4 regions of the Shimia sp. R11_0 genome follow, and region 1 is predicted to be linked to each of the others. Evidence: riboswitches for the same ligand, from Rfam matches in the RefSeq annotation. Region 1 holds a riboswitch; each other region holds the start of a gene.

Region 1 (3,202 bases):
GCGTGGCGGGTTTTGACCTGATGGATGTAAGATTTTATTTGATCGGTCATGCGCGCCCGAAGCGCTTTCTGTGTTTCCGTGACAGATGGGAGCTGTGTCGGATCCCCAAACTTGGTGGCGACGTCTTTGACTTTGACACCTGCCCATTTGCTTACGGAATAGAAGTTTCCATCCACATCAAGTGCGATGAAACCACGTCTGTCTCCTTGCGCCAGATAAAAACCGCGATCTGCCAAAGCACTTTGAAACCCCTTAAGTCCATCGCTGCGTTCCCAAGCTTGTCGAAAGATCTGTTTGATCTCTCTTGGATCATATCCTTGGCGCTGCGCTTGCTGCCATTGGGCAAGTGTGAAGTTCAGCGGGTTCTTGTTGCCATATGTGGCAAGCCCATCGGGAAGAGGCCACCCGTGCTCCAAAAACAGATCGCGAGACACATCTCTCAGTTTAGCTTTGAAGTGCGACATCTGAACGGATTTCATCTCATGGGCATCAATGCGCGACCACACAGCATGCGCGTGACGGCGTCCGTTTTTCTCATGCACCACGATGGCACGAGGCTGATCCTCCAAGCCAACCGCTTTGGCGACGCGATCTGCCGCGTCTCGGAAATCTTTATCGGATGCGATTTCCTGTTCAGGCGGATTTAAAGAGACAGAAAACAAAAACTGCTTGCAGCGCGTGGCTTTGGAAATTGCCTGAGCTTCCTTGAACGCGCCATGGAGATCATTGACCATAAATCCCTCGATCTCGATTACTTCAACATGATCATTGTCGATGTCGTTCATCAGATGGTCTGCCAAGGGAACTGCCCCAGAGCGTTGAGAGGCAACCAAGATCATTCTTCCACCCCAAGCGCTTTCATCAACGCCACGCGCATCCATGCCACCTCAGCAACTGCGCGTTTTAAATCGGCCTCCAGATCTGGATCGACAACCAATGTGCCTTGATTGAGGTGTTTGGCGATTTGATTGAGATTATTAGCGTGGCGTGTTTGACCCAATCGCGCCAGAACCTCAGCCAAGAGCTGTTGCTCCGCAACAGGTGGTTTCCGCCGACTACGATATTTTGGAGCTTCGTCGGCAAAAACCACAGACTTAATGTATGACCCGACTGGCATCGCCCCAGCCTGAGCGTCAAGCTTCTGGCGTTCTTCGTCGGTCAGTCTTAATGAAAACGGGGCAGGGCGGCTCATGGCTTTGGCCCTCGCAAGATGGTCTTGTCGTCTTTTAGAATGTCATTCCAACGCTCAAGCTCATCAAAAACCGCTTCAATGTCAGCCGAGGAAATCGTTTCGAAGTCGCTTGAAATGCCGTTCGAACTGGCTCTTTCGTTGCGCACCATCATCTTCCGGAAAATCGTTGGCATCCCCTGTAAAACAGCGGCCTAGTTCCTCTTTTCTCGTGTTGTGCAGCACATTTTGGCACACACACGGAGCACACAGGATGGCTTTGATGTTTGCTGCTTTATTCTGAGGCGCTTTGGTGGAGGGGGCGCGATTCTGGGGGAGGGGGGCCTCAAAGCGGGACATTAGAGAATCGATGTGGTGCGATGCTTGGGGGATGGGTTTGATGTGCTCAAAGGCCAAGACATGCCATGCAAAGATCGATTTGCGTGATTGACAACATCTGTAAGACACGGTTTGAGTGCGAATGATGGTTCTCACGGGTTTATGCGACCCTGAGATGAAAAGGGAATACGGTGCGGCACCCTATGCCAACTCCGTGACTGCCCCCGCAACTGTAGGCGGTGTGCAAGCCTCAAAGCGCCACTGGATCGATCGGGTCTGGGAAGGTGAGGCAAGCCATACACCGCAAGTCAGGAGACCTGCCATCTTGATTTTAACTCAAACCGGGCGGGGTGTTCCGGAAGGAGGCCAAGATGGCTTTTTCGGCTTGCGCCGTTGACATGATGGGTTTCTACGCGCGCCTCGCATTTTCGCGGAGGGCGAAATGACCCGCAACACATCTCATCGCATCACTGTATGCACCTCTTGTCGCCATAAGGGCGAAGACTGTCGGCCCGGCTATGAGCTGATTGCCAAGTTGCGCCGCGCGATTTCGGAAGCTGGCGACAGCATTCCAGAAGACTTTGAAATTTCTGGCACCGCCTGTCTGGCGGGCTGTGACCGCGTGTGCACGGTGGCCTATCACGCCACGCGCAAGGCCTCCTATCTGTTCGGCGATATCCAAAGCGATGACGACATCGATGCCTTGGTCGATTTTGCCAAACAATACGCGTATTTGCATGATGGCTGGTGCAGTTCCATTGATCGCCCGAGACGTTTGCGCAAGAGCACGCTCGCGCGTATCCCGGCAACGATCATGGCGTTGGAAGAGAGTTTGGAGCGCGTGTCATGACGGAGCTTGCTTTGTCCGTAAGAGAGGCAACCTGGGCGCCGAGACGTCGCGATCCGTTGCTTTTGGAGGCCACAAGCTTTGATCTCTCCAAAGGGCAGGTGATGGGTATTGTTGGGCCAAATGGCGCCGGTAAGACAACGTTGCTGCGTATGATTTATGGCTACCACCGCCCTCTCTCTGGAGACATTCTTGTGGGCGGGGAATCAGTGCGCCAGATGGCCCCCAGAGCGCTGGCGCGCAAAGTTGCTGCGGTTTTGCAGGAACAGCCCTCCGATTTCGCCCTGACTGTGGGAGAGATTGTGGCGCTTGGGCGCGTGCCGCATCGGCTGGGATTTTCCACCCCCGGAGAGCGGGACGGAGAGATCATTGAAGCGGCGATGGCTCGGATGGATCTGCACCGTCTGGCCCATAGAAGCCTGTCCACGCTTTCCGGAGGGGAGCGTCAGCGTGTGATGGTGGCGCGGGCTCTGGCACAGGAGCCAGAGTTGCTGGTGCTGGATGAGCCGACCAATCACCTGGATATCCGTCATCAGCTCGAAGTGCTGGACCTGATCCGGGAGCTGGATCTGACGATTGTGACCTCTTTGCATGATCTCAATCTGGCGGCGGACGTTTGTGACCGCATCCTGATGCTGAAAAACGGCCAGCCACAAGGATATGGCACGCCGCAGGAGGTGCTCTGTGCCAATCGCGTGTCTGACACCTTTCAAGTCAAAGCGCAGCGCGAAGAGCTGAGCCTGAGCGGCAAAGCGCATCTCACTTTCCAACTTTCTTAAAACCAAAGGACCAAACCTATGAAACATGTTCCCATTGCACTTGGTGTGATGCTGGCTGCAAATGCGGCA
Region 2 (3,202 bases), on a different contig from region 1:
AGGTTTTGGAGGTTGTGTTGATCACGCCACCCACGGAGCTATCGCCATAAAGGCCAGATGCCGGGCCGCGCAGTACTTCAACACTGTTCAGGAGGAAGGTTTCGGGACGTGGGCTGTTGTAGAAGCCATAGCGAGTTGGGAGACCATCCCGCAGGAAGCTTGGATTGAAGCCACGGACGTAGGACCAGTCTGCGCGGTTATCCATGCCAAAGGCACCGGCGCGTACGCCGGGCGTGTAGGCGAGCACTTCTTCGAGATCGCGTGCGCCGCGTTCTTGGATCTGATCTGCGGTGATAACGCTGACCGAGCGGGGTGTTTCCGCAATCGCATCGCCGGTTTTCGCGACTGTACCGGTCTGCAGAGAGATGGTTTCGCCAAAGAAGCCTTCGGTATTGGCTCCGCTTACATTGATATCTTCGAGATCGATGTCCTGTGCAAAGGCCGGGAGGGCCGCAACCAGCGCGCACAGGGACACAGTCGTACGCCGCAAGAGCATGACACGTTTCCCATTCCTGTTGGTGTGTGATGCCTGGCGATGCGCTGGGTTGTTAAGGCGCGATAGGAATATAGGGGGGGAACGTCAATTTGCTCACATGTGAACGAATGTGAAATGTTGCTTTGTAGGCACATCTTTGTGACGTGTCGTTGGGGCAGTTGGGGGCGGCGCGATATCTGCACAGGTTTCGTGTTCAGGGAGCGTGATGTCGCAATCGAGTATTGACCGTGTAATTCGACTTCTGGCATCTACCCCTCATGTCCGGTTCTGGGAGGAATCTCAGAAGCAATAGGGAATGCAGTGCGGTGTCTTGACGCCAATTCTGCAACTGCCCCCGCAACTGTAGGCGGCGAGCACGGCTGATACATGCCACTGGGAGTGCCCGGGAAGGCCAGCCTGAGTGTTTTGACCCGCAAGTCAGGAGACCTGCCAGACATGCGCCCTCGGAAGGGGCGTTCATCATTGGCGACGGGGTGCGCGCCAGATCCATGTCTGTCCTTGGGGCACATTGGGGCGCGCGTCTTGGCGGTATTTTAGGAATGCGCCGGGGAAGGCGCGACGTGATAAGGACCTGATTTATGAAAAAACTGCTTTTAGCGGCCACTGCTGCTTTGTCGATCCCGGCAATGGCGCAGGCGCATTTTCTGCTTGAGTACACAGAAAATACTATGATCGAGCGTCCGGGGGATGTTCCTGTGAAGCTGATCTTCTGGCATCCGCATGAAGCCGGTCACGTGATGACGCTTGAAAAGCCCGAAGAGTTTTTTGTCATCCACAATGGCGAAAAAACCGATCTGATGGACACGCTGGAAGAGACCACTTTTGATGGCCCAGACAACAGTGCCAAAGCCTTTCTCGGCTCCGTGCCTGTGAAACGCTCCGGTGACTATGTGGTCGTGACTGTGCCTGCGCCTTACTATGAAGAGTCTGAAGACATCTTCATTCAGCAGATCACCAAAACCTATCTGAACCGCAATGCGCTGCCGACCGACTGGGATCAGCCTCAGGGGCTGGCCACGGAAATCCTGCCGCTGAACAAGCCTTACAACATTGTGGCAGGCTCCACCTTCACCGGTCGTGTGCTGAGCGAAGGGAAGCCCGTTGCAGGCGCGGAAATCGAAATCGAGTATATGGCCGCAGAACCTGATCTGGCGGGCACCGGTGCCAAGGCGGCAACCGTTGGAGCGCTGCCGGGTGGGGCCATCGTGGCAATTTCCGATGACAACGGCTATTTCTCCTTTGGCGTGCCAAAAGCAGGCTACTGGGGCTTTGCGGCGCTGGGCTCTGGTCCTGCGACCGAGCACGAAGGCAAGGAACTCAGCCAGGATGCTGTGATCTGGATCCGCGCCTGGGATCTGGAGTAAGGCTAAAATGCACATTGTTGACGGAGCCTTGTCAAACCTTGTCGTGATTGGTGGCGCTGTCGCCGCGGTCGGGGGGATCGCTATGGGCCTGAGATCGCTGGATCTTGACCGCATTCCCACAGCGGGTGTGCTGTCTGCCAGTTTCTTTGTGGCCTCTTTGATCCATGTGCCAATTGGCCCGTCCTCTGTGCATTTGATACTCAACGGTCTGGCCGGGCTTTTGCTTGGCTGGGCCGCCTTTCCGGCCTTGTTTGTCGGTCTTCTGTTGCAGGCTGTGTTCTTTGGCTTTGGTGGCCTGACCGTGCTTGGGGTCAACACCGTGAATATTGCCTTGCCTGCTGTCTTGGCCTGGATGATTTTTGGGCGCCTGATTGGACGGGGTTCGCCGGTTCATGGTGCCATCTGGGGCGGGATTGGTGGCGCTTTTGCCATCGCCGCGACCACGGGATTTGTGGCGATTTCGCTCGCCTTGTCCGGTGATGAATTCCTGCCTGCTGCCAAACTTGTCTTTTTTGCCCATATCCCGGTGATGGCGATCGAAGCGGTGTTGACGGGATTTGCCGTTCTGCTCGCACGGAAGGTCAAGCCGGAGCTTTTTGTGAAAGGGCCTTCCGCATGAAGCCGTGGATCGTGATTGCCTGTCTCATCTGTGCACCTTTGCCAGCCTTGGCGCATAAAGTGATTGCCGGCGTGTTTCCCGCCGGCGATGCCATTGAGGGAGAGCTTGGGTTTTCTAATGGCGATATGGCTGTGGATCAGGAAGTGATTGTCTATGGTCCTGATGGGGCCGAGCTCGGCCGTACTGTGACGGATGCCGATGGTTTTTTCCTTTATGTCCCCACACAGCCTGTCGCGCATAGGTTCACGGCGGATCTGGGGGCAGGGCATGTGGCCAATGTCACCATGGCTGCGCAGGAGGTTGCCAAAATTATGGGCGTTGCAGCGGAGGTTGTCGCAACCTCCGAGGTTCAGGCCGCTGTAGCAGGACCTGAGGCGGTTATCGTCGCTGGGCTATCGGATGAAGAGCGCGCCGCAATTGCCAAGGCCGTGCGTGATGAGCTGCGCCCTTTGCGACGTGAGATTGCGGCCTACCGGGAACAGAATGATCTTCAGACCATCCTTGGGGGTATTGGGTATATCCTTGGTCTGTTTGGGATTGGATTTTACATCGCGGCCCGCAAGAAGTTGGCTGGCTGATGGCACATGTGCTGGAACCCCAAGCCAAGACGCTGGCTGAGGCAGAGCAAGATGCGCCTTATGGCCTGATTGCGGATATTGATCCGCGTATGCGTATTGTTATGGCCTGTGTGTTTGCTGTTGTGACGGTTGCGCTGGGCTCCGT
Region 3 (3,202 bases), on a different contig from region 1:
TCCTCAAACATCACATAGGGATAGCCGCTCTCAAACTGGATTTCGGCAATGGTCTGGAAGAACTCGCGCGCGTTCACTTTGGATTTGCGAATGCGTTTGTCCTCGACCATCTCATTGTATTTCTCGGTCACCGAGATTTCAGAGAATGGCACGCCATAGACCTTCTCCACATCATGCGGAGAGAACAGATACATATCGGCGTTTTTCTTGGCGAGCTCAAAGGTGATGTCGGGGATCACCACGCCAAGCGACAGCGTCTTGATGCGGATTTTCTCATCTGCATTTTCACGCTTGGTGTCCAGAAAGCGCATGATGTCGGGGTGGTGCGCATTCAGATAGACTGCGCCTGCGCCCTGACGTGCGCCCAGCTGGTTGGCATAAGAGAAGCTGTCTTCGAGCAGCTTCATCACAGGGATCACCCCGGAAGATTGGTTCTCAATGCCTTTGATCGGCGCACCATGCTCACGAATGTTGGTCAGCAGAAGCGCCACACCGCCGCCCCGCTTGGAGAGCTGCAGCGCCGAGTTGATACCGCGGCCAATGCTTTCCATATTGTCTTCCAGACGCAGCAGGAAGCAGGAGATCAGCTCCCCGCGGGAGGCTTTGCCCGCGTTCAGGAAAGTGGGCGTGGCCGGCTGGAAGCGGCCAGACAGCATCTCTTCCATGAAGTTCAGCGCCAGCTCTTCGTCGCCCCGCGCCAGACACAGTGCGGTCATCACCACCCGGTCTTCGTAGCGTTCCAGATAGCGTTGCCCGTCGCGGGTCTTCAGCGTGTAGGAGGTGTAATATTTGAACGCGCCAAGGAAGGTCGGGAAACGGAATTTGCGCGCATAGGCCGCGTCCCAGATTTTGCGCATGAAGTTCTTGGAATACTGATCCAGAACCGCTTCTTCGTAATAGCCTTCTTCGACCAGATAGCCGAGTTTTTCGTCCAGCGAGTGAAAGAACACGGTGTTCTGGTTCACATGCTGAAGGAAATACTGCTTTGCGGCCATACGGTCCGCATCAAAGCGAATATTGCCCTCTCCATCATAGAGATTCAGCATTGCGTTCAACGCGTGGTAATCCATCGTGCTCAGCTCGTTGTCGAGCATAGGCTATCTCCCAATTTGTCTAGCCCGGCGCGCAGGCGGTCAATGTCAGTTTGGGTGCCAGCCAGCTCAAACGTATAGAGCAGCGGCACGTTGCATTTTTCAGAAATGATGCGACCCGCCAAAGCATAGGTCGCACCAAAGTTTCTATTTCCGGATCCGATTACGCCGCAAAGCTGATTTCGGTTTTCCGGGTTATTCAGAAAGCGGATCACCTGCTTTGGCACTGCTCCGCGTCCTTCTCCATCGGCATAGGTCGGACATATCAGGACAAAGGGATCACGCAGATCGGGCAGCGGCGCATCTGGCTCAATCGGTATGCGCGCTGCCTCATATCCCAGCCGGTCCACAAACCGGCGCGTGTTGCCTGAAGCTGAAGAGTAGTAAACCAGTGCCGGAGGGCGGCCCGCCACAGCCTCAGCCCAGACGCGCAATCATGTCAGGGCGGAAGCCGGACCAATGGTCGCCACCAGCCACAACAACAGGGGCCTGACGGTAACCAAGTTCGGTCACGTGATCGAGAGCAGAGTTGTCTTCGGTCAGATCGACAACATCATAAGAGATGCCCTTGGCATCCAGCGCGCGTGTGGTGGCGGTGCATTGCACACAGGCGGGTTTGGAGTAGACGATGATGCTCATACTGTCCTCTTTAGTTTAGACAAAGCCGAGGACGCAGTGCCGGGCGAGTCCCGTTTTTTTACGTCCCCGACCCCTCCGTTCGTGGTTAATTTTTTACGCCTGCGGCAGGTCTCCTGACTCGCGGTTCTCTGCTTGGCTGGCCTTCCCAAAAGCACACTTTCAGTGGCGACTTCAACCTTGCTCACCGCTCACAGTTGCGGGGGCAGTGCCAGATTTTCACCGGCTTCCCTCTTAGCCTCCGACCTGAATCGAAGGAACCGAAGCATCACGATATTGGGGGGAAATGTGATTTGCTGTCAACATATAGGGTGAGCCCATATGGAATTTCTTTTGCTCAAACATTGAGCAATCACAGGTCAAACTCATGCAATGAGGCGCAATTCAAGAATTCTGATGGCTCGGGGGCGGCGCAACTGTTGTGGTCATGCCACGGCGTCAGACTTCGTACCTCATCTTAACGCTTTCGCTTGCAACCGGCAACGCCGAGCCTTGCGGAAGCGAAGATAAGTTTTCCGATTTCATGTCCTGAAACAGGATCTGATCCTCTCCGCCTGCGTGCGAAGTTTTGACTGTCGTATCCGAGCTTGATTTGGGTGCAAGCTTCTCCATTGTTTTGGCACGGAAATTACACTTGGGTCTGCGTCGCAGCAGGTCACGAGGCGCCAGACATGGCGCGTCTTGGGGTGTAACATGCGCGCAAAGCGATGGGATCAATCAGGGGGGCAATGCCGACTCACCCAGCATTGTGCCAGTTTGGTCGCCCTCTGTGAGGCGGTTGCCTGTTTCCACAGGCCCAGACATCCGGGCCTGACCGGCAGCGCATCAGCGGTGACAGATTCTCCCGGCTCCACATTGCCAAAGTAGAGCACCAGACGCCGTGCGATTGGTGCCCATGGTGCGGGTTTGTGCAGCGCGGCCTCTGCCTGCTCAAACAGGCGTGAGAAACTTGGGAAGTAAAGGAGGCCGACTGTGTTGTAGTCCATTCCCACATGTGTCGGTAGGTCAAGTCCGCGCGTCTCGCTCAGGGCGCTATTGCGATGTGCCTTGGCCAGTTGGGAGGTGTCGTGCGCGAAGCTGTCAGGCGCCTGATCCAGTACAGGGACCAAGAATGGCGTTGCGCGGCTGACGCTTGCATTCACCCCGGCTTCCATATGCGCCACAAACGTGGATACGAGTCGGATCCGCGCGATCTCCTGACCTCGTGCCAGAATGCAATGATCAGACTGTATCCGGCTGCGACCGGCGGCCCAGAGAGTGGAGATGATCTCAAGTGAGTGTCCCAGCCCGATCAGATCAGGCTGGATCTGGGAGAATTCGGAAGCGCAGAAGGCCGCGTAGAGCTGTCGGCCTTTGGCATCGCGGAACACGGTTGTTTGTTGGCCAACCGCCTCTGCGATCAGCTGCCAGTGTACATCGCCCAGATATTTGAGCCACCAGTCCTCCGCGAGGCCGCGCATTGCGAGCTGCGCCAT
Region 4 (3,202 bases), on a different contig from region 1:
CCCACCTTTCACCGCCTTTACAGTGACTTGGCCATAAGGAAAGATCGCCGCGATCACCTCTGTGTCGAGCTGTTCCGGCTGCTGCACCGCGACCTCAACAGTGATGATCATCTCCGATTTGTCTTTGCCAAACAGCTCTGCGAGGTTGATCGAATTGTGCCACAACGCATCTTTCACCGCGCGACTTGCCGCCTCGGTATAATCCTGACGGCGCAGCGAAGTCCCCATGCCAAATTCGGTCAGAAGGCGTTTTATCATTCTGATTTTCCTTTAAAAGTTGACCGTAAATACACTGCCACAGCAACAAGCACGATCAGACATTCCACCTTAAACGTCCAATGAGCCATGAAGGATTTTATCCAATGACCCTGCGTCGCCTGCACCGTCACAAGCGTCGTCGCTCCCTCAAAAAACGGCCAGCCCCAGCTTACCTTACCAGCAATACTATCAAGCATCAGATGGAACAGTGCGCCACACCCCACCGCGATCAGAAACGGGCGCCGGAGTAGAAGCCCAAACAAGAGCAAACCCGCCCAAAGTATCGGCCTGTGGGTCAGGTAGTCGTGATGATGTGTGCTTTGGCTATCCACAAAAAAGAACCAGAGCATGTCAAAATCCGGCGCGATACTGCCCAGCAAAATGCCCCAGAAAACCGCTTTTGACGCGCCAGCACCCTGCGCTCCCTTGGCCGCAAGATATCCTGCGGGGAGATGCGCGATCAGCACTGCTAGAACTCCACCCCCGCCTGCGCTTTGATGCCATCGCGGAAGGGGTGTTTCAGCAAAGTCATCTCGGTGACCAGATCAGCGGCCTCAATCAGCTCCGGCTTGGCGTTGCGCCCGGTCAAAAGAACGTGAGTCATCGCAGGCTTTTCACTCAGTAGAAAATCCACAACATCATCGATGTTCAGATAATCATTGCGCAGCGCGATGTTGATTTCATCCAGCATCACGAAGCGGTTCTTGGGATCTCGGATCAGCTCTTTGGCCAGCTCCCAGCCGGCCTCTGCTTTGGCAATATCACGCTCGCGATCTTGCGTCTCCCAGGTAAAACCTTCCCCTGACACATGAAATTTGACTTCTTCAGGGAAATGCTCTTCCAGAAAGGCCCGTTCGCCAGTAGCCATCGCGCCTTTGATGAACTGCACCACGGCCACAGGCATGTCATGGGCGATACAGCGCATGATCATGCCAAATCCCGAAGAGCTTTTGCCTTTTCCGGGTCCCGTGTGCACGATGATCAAGCCTTTTTCTTCGGTCTTGGTGGCCATCATACGGTCTCGTGCCGCTTTGATTTTTGCCATCTTGGCCTTGTGACGCTCGTTCTGATCCGTGTTTTCAGACATGCTGCCTCTCCGTTCGCGCTTGACACAGCCGCGATCATTGCCCATTCGGAATGTCGCTGGTTTCTGCTCGTTTTGAGCAGGTGAAAAGGGAATGTGAAACGGGCCTGACGTCAAGGCCCAAAGCGCAGCCGCCCCCGCGACCGTGACCGGAAAGGTCCGCCACAGCCACTGGAGCACTCCGGGAAGGCCGGCGGCCCGTCAGGGCATGTCCCTGAAATCCGCAAGCCGGGAGACCTGCCAGCGGAAATGACATGAACCGGACGGGGTGTTTCGGTGTCGGGCTCTGAAGAAAGGTGTCCCGTGTGCCCCCGTTCCTGAAAAGGGACTGATGACCATGGCTGATGCAACCGCTCCAGTCGAACTGCTTGTCTGCACCACCTGCCGTGCGGGACAGCCGACAGATGTGGAAGGGCCGCGCCCCGGCACACAACTGTTTGAGGCTTTGGGAACAAGTGAGCTGCCGGACAATGTGACATTGCGCGGCGTTGAATGTTTTTCCAACTGCAATCAAGGCTGCTCCATCACTCTGCGCGGTGGCGCGGATCGCTGGACCTATATCTACGGCAACTTTACCGGCGCAGAGGATGTGGCGCTTGTCGCAGAAGGCGTGACGAAATACGCAGCCACCGCTGACGGTCTCGTACCTTGGCGCGAACGCTCCACACACTTCCGCAAAAACTGCATTGCACGCATTCCCCCACTGGAGACCACCTAAATGAGCTCGCTTGAGAAACTTCCCGTCACCGTCATCACCGGCTTTCTTGGGTCTGGTAAAACCACGCTTGTGCGGGAGTTGATGCAAAACCCGCAGGGCAAGCGCCTTGCCGTCATCGTCAATGAATTTGGCGATGTTGGTGTCGACGGAGAGATCCTGAAATCCTGCGCCATCCCGGATTGCCCTGCTGAAAACATTCTGGAACTGGCCAATGGGTGCATCTGCTGCACCGTGGCGGATGATTTCATTCCGACCATCGAAGCCCTGATGGCACTGGAGCCGCGCCCAGAGCATATTCTGATCGAGACCTCTGGTCTGGCGCTGCCCAAACCCCTGCTCAAAGCTTTTGACTGGCCCGATATCCGCTCCAAAATCACCGTGGACGGTGTGATTGCGCTGGCCGATGCTGAAGCGGTTGCAGATGGTCGGTTTGCAAGCAATGTCGCCGCGGTGGATGCTCAGCGTGAGGCAGATGAAGGTCTGGACCACGAAACGCCCCTGTCTGAAGTGTTTCAGGATCAGATCAACTGCGCTGACATCGTGCTTTTGACCAAACCGGATCTTGCTGGCCCGGAAGGCACGGCCAAGGCGAAAGACATCGTTTTGAAAGCCGCGCCGCGCACCCTGCCTGTGGTGGAAGTGGCAGAAGGCGTGGTGGATCCACGCGTGATTCTGGGATTGGAAGCAGCCGCGGAGGATGACATCGACGCGCGCCCGTCACACCACGAAGACCATCATCACCATCACGACCATGACCATGAGCACGACGATGAGCATCACCATCATGATCACGACCACGATCATGACGCGTTCAACAGCATTGTCGTGGATGTACCTGAGCAGTCTGATCCGGCCACATTTGCCGCCAAAATCGAAAAAATGGCCAAAGATCAGAATATCTTGCGTGTGAAAGGCTATGCGGCGGTTGCCGGCAAACCCATGCGCCTGCTGGTACAGGCGGTTGGCGCACGTGTACGGCATCAGTATGATCGTCCTTGGAAACCAGAGGAAGGTCGTCAGGGGCGCATGGTCGTGATTGCGGAACAGGGTGACGTAAATGTCGAAGCGATCCGCGCAGCTCTGATAGACTAAACCGCCATGCATGTAGTCTTTCGCGAAAGCCATGGCCTTGATGAGGCCGA

Evidence for each region. A riboswitch is a leader RNA that binds a small molecule or an ion and turns the genes downstream of it on or off. The one in region 1 is predicted to bind cobalamin.
Region 2: another riboswitch for cobalamin. It lies ahead of J7382_RS04075 (DUF4198 domain-containing protein); the one in region 1 lies ahead of J7382_RS06660 (DUF1636 domain-containing protein).
Region 3: another riboswitch for cobalamin. It lies ahead of nrdH (glutaredoxin-like protein NrdH); the one in region 1 lies ahead of J7382_RS06660 (DUF1636 domain-containing protein).
Region 4: another riboswitch for cobalamin. It lies ahead of J7382_RS15855 (DUF1636 domain-containing protein); the one in region 1 lies ahead of J7382_RS06660 (DUF1636 domain-containing protein).

What each region holds. Positions count from the first base shown of each region.
Region 1 covers NZ_JAGHQY010000002.1:441,927-445,128, reverse strand. Annotated here, with positions in the region: gene J7382_RS06670 (relaxase/mobilization nuclease domain-containing protein) at 1-839, opposite strand, end outside; gene mobC (plasmid mobilization relaxosome protein MobC) at 836-1,192, opposite strand; cobalamin riboswitch at 1,637-1,847, shown strand; gene J7382_RS06660 (DUF1636 domain-containing protein) at 1,950-2,357, shown strand; gene J7382_RS06655 (ABC transporter ATP-binding protein) at 2,354-3,133, shown strand; gene J7382_RS06650 (ABC transporter substrate-binding protein) at 3,152-3,202, shown strand, end outside.
Region 2 covers NZ_JAGHQY010000001.1:880,035-883,236, forward strand. Annotated here, with positions in the region: gene J7382_RS04070 (TonB-dependent siderophore receptor) at 1-496, opposite strand, end outside; cobalamin riboswitch at 742-945, shown strand; gene J7382_RS04075 (DUF4198 domain-containing protein) at 1,075-1,860, shown strand; gene cbiM (cobalt transporter CbiM) at 1,868-2,479, shown strand; gene J7382_RS04085 (cobalt ABC transporter permease) at 2,476-3,057, shown strand; gene cbiQ (cobalt ECF transporter T component CbiQ) at 3,057-3,202, shown strand, end outside.
Region 3 covers NZ_JAGHQY010000004.1:197,267-200,468, reverse strand. Annotated here, with positions in the region: gene nrdE (class 1b ribonucleoside-diphosphate reductase subunit alpha) at 1-1,094, opposite strand, end outside; gene nrdI (class Ib ribonucleoside-diphosphate reductase assembly flavoprotein NrdI) at 1,076-1,483, opposite strand; gene nrdH (glutaredoxin-like protein NrdH) at 1,509-1,730, opposite strand; cobalamin riboswitch at 1,816-2,007, opposite strand; gene J7382_RS10270 (Pnap_2097 family protein) at 2,441-3,202, opposite strand, start outside.
Region 4 covers NZ_JAGHQY010000008.1:63,114-66,315, reverse strand. Annotated here, with positions in the region: gene J7382_RS15870 (Lin0512 family protein) at 1-258, opposite strand, end outside; gene J7382_RS15865 (metal-dependent hydrolase) at 255-725, opposite strand; gene cobO (cob(I)yrinic acid a,c-diamide adenosyltransferase) at 728-1,345, opposite strand; cobalamin riboswitch at 1,386-1,602, shown strand; gene J7382_RS15855 (DUF1636 domain-containing protein) at 1,680-2,060, shown strand; gene cobW (cobalamin biosynthesis protein CobW) at 2,061-3,152, shown strand; gene cobN (cobaltochelatase subunit CobN) at 3,159-3,202, shown strand, end outside.